DNA from 3 places in the Streptomyces doebereineriae genome. Region 3 is predicted to be linked to each of the others. Evidence: riboswitches for the same ligand, from Rfam matches in the RefSeq annotation. Region 3 holds a riboswitch; each other region holds the start of a gene.
What was found. A riboswitch is a leader RNA that binds a small molecule or an ion and turns the genes downstream of it on or off. The one in region 3 is predicted to bind cobalamin.
Positions count from the first base shown of each region.

Region 1: another riboswitch for cobalamin. It lies ahead of RNB18_RS09795 (cobalamin biosynthesis protein); the one in region 3 lies ahead of RNB18_RS07755 (Nickel transporter NicT).
Region 2: another riboswitch for cobalamin. It lies ahead of RNB18_RS15595 (ribonucleoside-diphosphate reductase subunit alpha); the one in region 3 lies ahead of RNB18_RS07755 (Nickel transporter NicT).

Region 1 covers NZ_JAVREZ010000003.1:48,875-51,130, reverse strand. Annotated here, with positions in the region: gene RNB18_RS09800 (cobyric acid synthase) at 1-261, opposite strand, end outside; gene RNB18_RS09795 (cobalamin biosynthesis protein) at 258-1,199, opposite strand; cobalamin riboswitch at 1,301-1,440, opposite strand; gene RNB18_RS09790 (inorganic phosphate transporter) at 1,498-2,256, opposite strand, start outside.
Region 2 covers NZ_JAVREZ010000004.1:581,127-583,382, forward strand. Annotated here, with positions in the region: gene mctP (monocarboxylate uptake permease MctP) at 1-633, shown strand, start outside; gene RNB18_RS15590 (GNAT family N-acetyltransferase) at 707-1,204, shown strand; cobalamin riboswitch at 1,257-1,385, shown strand; gene RNB18_RS15595 (ribonucleoside-diphosphate reductase subunit alpha) at 1,510-2,256, shown strand, end outside.
Region 3 covers NZ_JAVREZ010000002.1:474,811-477,066, forward strand. Annotated here, with positions in the region: gene RNB18_RS07745 (FUSC family protein) at 1-437, shown strand, start outside; gene RNB18_RS07750 (ArsR/SmtB family transcription factor) at 496-843, opposite strand; cobalamin riboswitch at 925-1,130, shown strand; gene RNB18_RS07755 (Nickel transporter NicT) at 1,160-2,254, shown strand.

The DNA of each region.
Region 1 (2,256 bases), on a different contig from region 3:
GCTCTGCTCACCACCGGGCTTGAGCAGCACGGGATTCATCAGCGCGGTGGGCTCGACCCGGCAGGCCTGCGCCTGCATGGCCTGGGCCCGCCCGATCTCGGCGCCCTCGCGGGTGACGAAGGAGTTGAGGGACATGTTCTGCGCCTTGAACGGCGCGACCTTCACCCCCTGCCGCACCAGCCAACGGCAGATCCCGGCGGTGACGACACTCTTGCCGGCGTCCGAGGTGGTTCCGGCGACGAGAAGACCCCCGCCACTCATGCCGTACGCCCCTTCACGAAGGCCCGCGCGGCGACCCCGACGCCGAGCGCGAGCAGCCCTACGCGCCGTGACAGCCGTACGGCGCGCTCGATGTCGTACGTGGCGACGGCGCGCCCTCGTTGATTCAGCACCGGCCGATGCTCGACCCGCCCCGCGTACGAGAGGGTCCCTCCCAGCCGGACACCCAGCGCCCCCGCGAACGAGGCCTCGACGGGCCCGGCGTTGGGGCTCGGATGCTTCGGTGCGTCCTCCCGCCAGGCCCGCACGGCACCGCGCGGACTGTCACCGGCCAGGGCGGCGAGTACCGCGGTCAGCCGCGCCCCCGGCCACCCGGCGAGGTCGTCGAGCCGGGCCGAAGCCCACCCGAAGCGGCGGTAGATGACCGACCTGTGCCCCACCATGGCGTCGAGCGTGTTCACGGCCCGGAACCCGAGCAGCCCCGGCACCCCGGCGACGGCCCCCCACACGAGCGCCCCCACGACGGCGTCGGAGGTGTTCTCGGCGACGGACTCCACGACGGCCCGCGCGATCCCGTCGGCGTCGAGAGCCTGAGGATCGCGCCCACACAGATGCGGCAGCCGGTCCCGGGCCGCCTCGACGTCTCCGGCCTCCAGCGCCCGCCCGATGACCCGGGCCTCCCGCACGAGTGAAGTCCCGCCCACGACGGCCCAGGTGGCGGCGGCGGTGAGGGCGACGGAAGCGGTACGGGACGGACGTACGACGTTCTCCGCCACGGCACCGAGCCCCACCGCACCACCCACACACACGGCGGTGTGCAGCGCACCCCAGCCCCGGTGGTCCCGCCACAACATCCGCTCCACGGCGCCCGCGGTCCGTCCGAACGCGGCGACCGGATGCCCACGACGGGGGTCACCGAGCAGAAGGTCACCGATCAGACCGGCGGCGGCGCCGTACGCGAAGACGCGATCGGCACGCACCGGCTCAGCCGATCGCGGGGTCGTTCAAGTGCCTGGAACTGCAGGTGGATCGGCAGGCGAGCATCGCGTCATGTCCTCACTCAGGGTGTCCACGCCCTGGTTCGACGAGTCCGGCGGCGAGAGTTCCTGGCTCCCGGGGCTACCTACCCCGGTGACAGTGGCGGGACCGCGCCGGATTCGCACCGGCTTCCTCTTCTGCCGCCGTATATGGCTCCGGCAGTCCACCACGGCCCTTCGAGAACCGTCAACTTGCTTCTGACCTGCGGCGGGGGAGTGTGCAGAACCCCACATCGCCGGTTCATGGAAGACGGCCGGGCGGGGCCGGGATCGTGGCGGTGAGGGTCTCGGTCACCGTGCCCGCGGGAGGCGGGGTCACGGCGGCGATCGCCGTGGTCACCACGCCGGCCGGCTCGTCGGTGTGGTTGACGTTGGACGCGTCCACGACCTCGCGGCGCGAGATCTTCCAGATCGCCGCGCTGGAGACGACGAGGAAGACCGCCACGACCGCCGTACCCCAGTCGCCGAGGTCCGTGACCGACTCGGCCAGGGCGCCCACCAGGGCCGCCGCCGGGAGCGTCAGGCCCCAGGCGACGAACATGCGGGTGGCCGTGGACCAGCGGACGACGCCGCCCTTGCGGCCGAGGCCGGCACCCATCACCGAACCGGAGACGGAGTGCGTGGTGGAGAGGGAGAAGCCGAGGTGGGACGAGGCCAGGATGACCGTGGCCGCGCTGGTCTGGGCGGCGAAGCCCTGCTGCGGCTGGAGGTCGGTCAGGCCCTTGCCCATGGTGCGGATGATGCGCCAGCCGCCGAGGTAGGTGCCGAGCGCGATGGCGAGACCCGCCGAGAGGATGACCCAGGTGGGCGGGTCGGAGTCGGGCGCGACGACACCGCCGGCGACCAGGGCGAGGGTGATGATGCCCATCGTCTTCTGCGCGTCGTTGGTGCCGTGGGCCAGCGAGACCAGGCCGGCCGAGGCGATCTGGCCGGTGCGATAGCCCTTCGCGGCGGCCTTGCCGTCGGCCTTCTTGCCCAGGGTGTAGGAGAGGCGGGTGGC
Region 2 (2,256 bases), on a different contig from region 3:
ATGTTCCCGGACTGGTTCGCGGGCGTGGCCTTCGCGGCGATCGGCATCGGCGCGCTGGTCCCGGCGGCCATCATGTCGATTGCGGCCGCGAACCTGTTCACCCGCAACATCTACAAGGACTTCATCAAGCCGGACGCCACGCCCGCGCAGGAGACCAAGGTCTCCAAGCTGGTCTCCCTGCTGGTGAAGGTCGGCGCGCTGGTCTTCGTCCTCACGATGGACAAGACGGTCGCCATCAACTTCCAGCTCCTGGGAGGCATCTGGATCCTCCAGACCTTCCCGGCCCTGGTCGGCGGCCTCTTCACCCGCTGGTGCCACCGCTGGGCCCTGCTCGCCGGCTGGGCGGTCGGCATGATCTACGGCACGGTCGCCGCGTACGGCGTCGCCTCCCCGACGCAGAAGCACTTCGGCGGCTCCGCGAAGGAGATCCCCGGCATCGGCGAGATCGGCTACATCGGCCTGACGGCGTTCGTGCTCAACGTCGTCGTGACGGTGGTCCTGACCTTCGCCCTGAAGGCGGCCAAGGTCCCCGACGGCGTGGACGAGACCAGCCCGGAGGACTACACGGCGGACGCGGGCGACCCGGGGGTCCAGGTGGAGCTTCCGCCGGCGACCGCGGGTAAGACCCACTAGTCACGGAGTGCACGGGCCGTCGGAGTTCTCGCCCGGCGGCCCGTCGCCGTATCCGTCGGGCACACTCACCCGCATGGACATCCTGATCCGCCCCGCGGTACCCGCCGACTACGAACCCCTCGGCCAGATCACTGCCCAGGCCTACCTCCAGGACGGCCTCCTCCTGTTCGGTGAGAGCGACTGGTACCTCGAAGAACTCAAGGACGTGGCCAAGAGGGCGTCCGCCGCGGACGTCCTGGTGGCCACGGAGAACGACGACCTCCTCGGCGGAGTCACCTTCGTCCCGTCCGGCGGCCCCATGGCCGACCTCGCCCGCCCCGGAGAGGCAGAGATCCGCATGCTCGCGGTGGCGCACGCGGCCCGGGGCAGAGGCATCGGACAGGCCCTCGTTCAGGCCTGCGTCGACCGCGCGAGCGGCACGGCCACCGGCGTCGTCCTGTGCACCCAGCCCACGATGCACACCGCCCACCGCATCTACGAACGCCTCGGCTTCTCCCGCGCCCCCGAGCGCGACTGGAACCCGATACCCGGCGACGACTTCACGCTTCTCACCTATGAGTTGACGCTGTGAAGTCACCGCGACACAACATATGGGCCTGCTTTCCTCACCCGGCACAAGATGTATGCTCATGCTCGCTGTCGCCGCAGGGGAATCCGGTATGAATCCGGAACTGTCCCGCAACGGTGTACTCATGCGTGCATAGGCACACATGAGAGTCAGTCCGAGGACCTGCCGACAGCACGCCCGAGCCAAACGGCCCGGGTGTCCTGACGTCCGGGCCTCGTGGAATGGGCCGGTGGACGCGACGCCGTGTGCGCTCGTGTGCTGCCCCCTGCCCTCCGCAAGGCCCCGTGCCCAGCGAGGGAGTGCCCCACGTGACCATCGCGCCAGCCGAACCGGCTTCAGCGACCACCTTTGTGGACGATGACGGTCCCGGAACCGCGTTGCTGCGGACCCTGACCGCGCTGACCGCCGACCTCCCCGACGCCGACCCCGGCAGGGTCGCCGCGGCCGCGCTGCGCGGCCGGTCCTCGCGTGGGGCCTCCCCCGAAATGGTCGCGGAGTTGCGCGAGCTGGCCACCGAGGCGGCGGCCGGCCTCATCTCCGAGGACCCCGCCTACAGCAGGCTGGCGGCCCGGCTGCTGACCATCAGTATCGCCGCGGAGGCCGCCTCGCAGGGCGTCACCTCGTTCACCGGATCGGTCGCCGTGGGACACCGCGAGGGCCTCATCGCCGACCGCACCGCCGAGTTCGTGCGGGTCCACGCCGAGCGGCTCGACGCTCTGGTCGACACCGACGCCGACGACCGCTTCGGCTACTTCGGCCTCCGGACCCTCCACAGCCGGTACCTCCTCAGGCACCCTCTCACCCGCAAGGTGATCGAGACGCCCCAGCACTTCCTGCTCCGGGTGGCGTCCGGCCTCGCCGAGGACGACACGGTCAGGGCCCTGGACGAGGTCGCCGCGCTCTACGCGCTGATGAGCCGCCTCGACTACCTCCCCTCCTCCCCCACCCTCTTCAACTCCGGCACCCGGCACCCCCAGATGTCGTCCTGCTACCTCCTCGACTCCCCGAAGGACGAGCTCGACTCCATCTACGACCGCTACCACCAGGTCGCCAAC
Region 3 (2,256 bases):
TCAACCTGTCGCACGGCACCTGGCTGCCGATCGCTGCCATGATCGCGATGAAGCCGAGCCTGGAGCAGGCCACGCTCGTATCCGCGCAGCGTCTCGTCGGCGCGCTGATCGGCGCGGCCGCGGCTGCGCTGCTGCTGTTGGTGCCCACCAGTGAACACGGACTCAGGCTTTTCGCGGTCGAGCGCGGACTCGAAGTGGTCGCGTTCGTCCTGTTCATGCACGGGGTGGCGATTCAATTCTGGAACTACGCGCTCTACTCCGCGGCCATCGCCATGGGAACGCTCATCTTGGTGGACCTTCCGCAGCCCTCGGACTATGCCGCCGAGGGCTACCGGGTGCTGTGGACGGTGTGCGGCGTGGGGATCGCTCTGCTGGTCATACTGCTTGCAGGCCTGCTCGCCAAGCACACGGCCAAAGCGCCGCAGCAACCAGCCTGAACGCAAGCTTCCGGCGCGTCGGGCAGTGGGTTGACCTGCGGCACGTACCTCCACCGGCTCAGGACACCTGCGTCAGCAGCCCCCGCACCTCCTCGTCCACCACCCGGTACCGCACCACCCGCCCCTCCTTCTCCCCCGCCACCACCCCGGCCGCCCGCAGCAGCCGTAGCGCCTGGGAGACGGCGGGGTCGTTCATCCCCGTTGCGATCGCGAGGTCGGAGACCGCCAGCGGGCCGGTCCGGTGCAGGGCCAGGAGCAGGGAGAGGCGGTTCGGGTCGGCCAGGAGGGCGAAGCGGTCGGACCAGGTGCGGACGTGTCCCGGGTCGCCGATCGCGGCGATGGCGTCGCACACCCGGTGTCCGTCGATCGTGCGGCGGTCGGCTCGGTCGGCCGGGACGAGGTGCATGGGGCTCATCCTCGCAGGAGGCCCTGTGTGATCTTCCATACCTGCGCAGGTGTGCAGCTATGCAGGAGCGCCCGCCCCCGCCTACGGTGGGCGGGCCGTGGTGCTCGGGAAGCCGGTGACGACCCCTCAAGGGTCAAGTCCGGTGCGGCCCTCGCCACTGTGATCGGGGAGTTTCCCTCCCACGTCCCTCGCGGGACAGCCACTGGCCGTCACCATCAGGCCGGGAAGGCGGGCAGGGAAACGCACGACCCGTAAGCCAGGAGACCGGCCACGGCAGCTCACGCGTTCATCCACGAGGTGCTGGAGTGACCACCGTATGACTGATCCTGCGCTGCCCGAGACCGCCGCCGCCTCCTTCCGCTGGCGCCGCGAGGACACCGTCAAGACGGCGGGTCTGATGGCCGCGATAGCCGCCCTGCACGTCGTCGCCTTCGGCATCCTCTTCCTGCTGGTCGTCCCGGAGCACTACGAGGTGGGCGACAAGGCCTTCGGCATCGGACTCGGCATCACCGCGTACACCCTCGGTATGCGGCACGCCTTCGACGCCGACCACATCGCCGCGATCGACAACACCACGCGCAAGCTGATGGCGGACGGCAAGCGGCCGGTGTCCGGAGGGTTCTGGTTCGCGCTCGGGCACTCCAGTGTCGTGGTCCTGCTCGCCGCACTGATCGCCGGCGGCACCCAGCTGGCCGGCAAGGTCATGAACGAGGGGTCAAGCACCCACCAGGTCCTCGGATTTCTCGGTACGACGGTCTCCGGGTCGTTCCTCTATCTCATCGCCGCTCTCAACCTGGTCGCCCTGATGGGCATCCTGAAGGTCTTCCGGGCGATGCGGGAGGGGACGTACGACGAGAAGGAGCTGGAGCAGCATCTCGACTCGCGCGGGTTCATGAACCGGATCCTCGGGCGGCTCACCAAGTCCATCACCCGGCCGGGGCAGATGTTTCCGCTGGGCTTCCTGTTCGGGCTCGGCTTCGACACGGCCACGGAAGTGACCCTGATGGTGATGGCCGGGTCGGGTGCGGCCGCGGGGCTTCCCTGGTACGCCATCCTCTGTCTGCCGCTGCTCTTCGCCGCCGGCATGAGCCTGTTCGACACCCTCGACGGCACGTTCATGAACTTCGCCTACCAGTGGGCCTTCTCCAACCCCGTCCGCAAGGTCTTCTACAACCTCGCCATCACCGGGCTGTCCATCGCGGTCGCCTTCTTCATCGGCACGATCGAGCTCGTCGGCGTCCTGCATGACAAGTTCGACCTCACCGACGCCCTCACCACTTGGATCGCCGACATCGACCTCGACAACGTCGGCTACGTCATCGTCGGCCTGTTCGTGGTGGTGTGGGCGGCGGCGATCGCCTACTGGCGGCTCGCGAAGGTGGAGCAGCGGTGGGGCGTCAGCAGTTCTTGAGG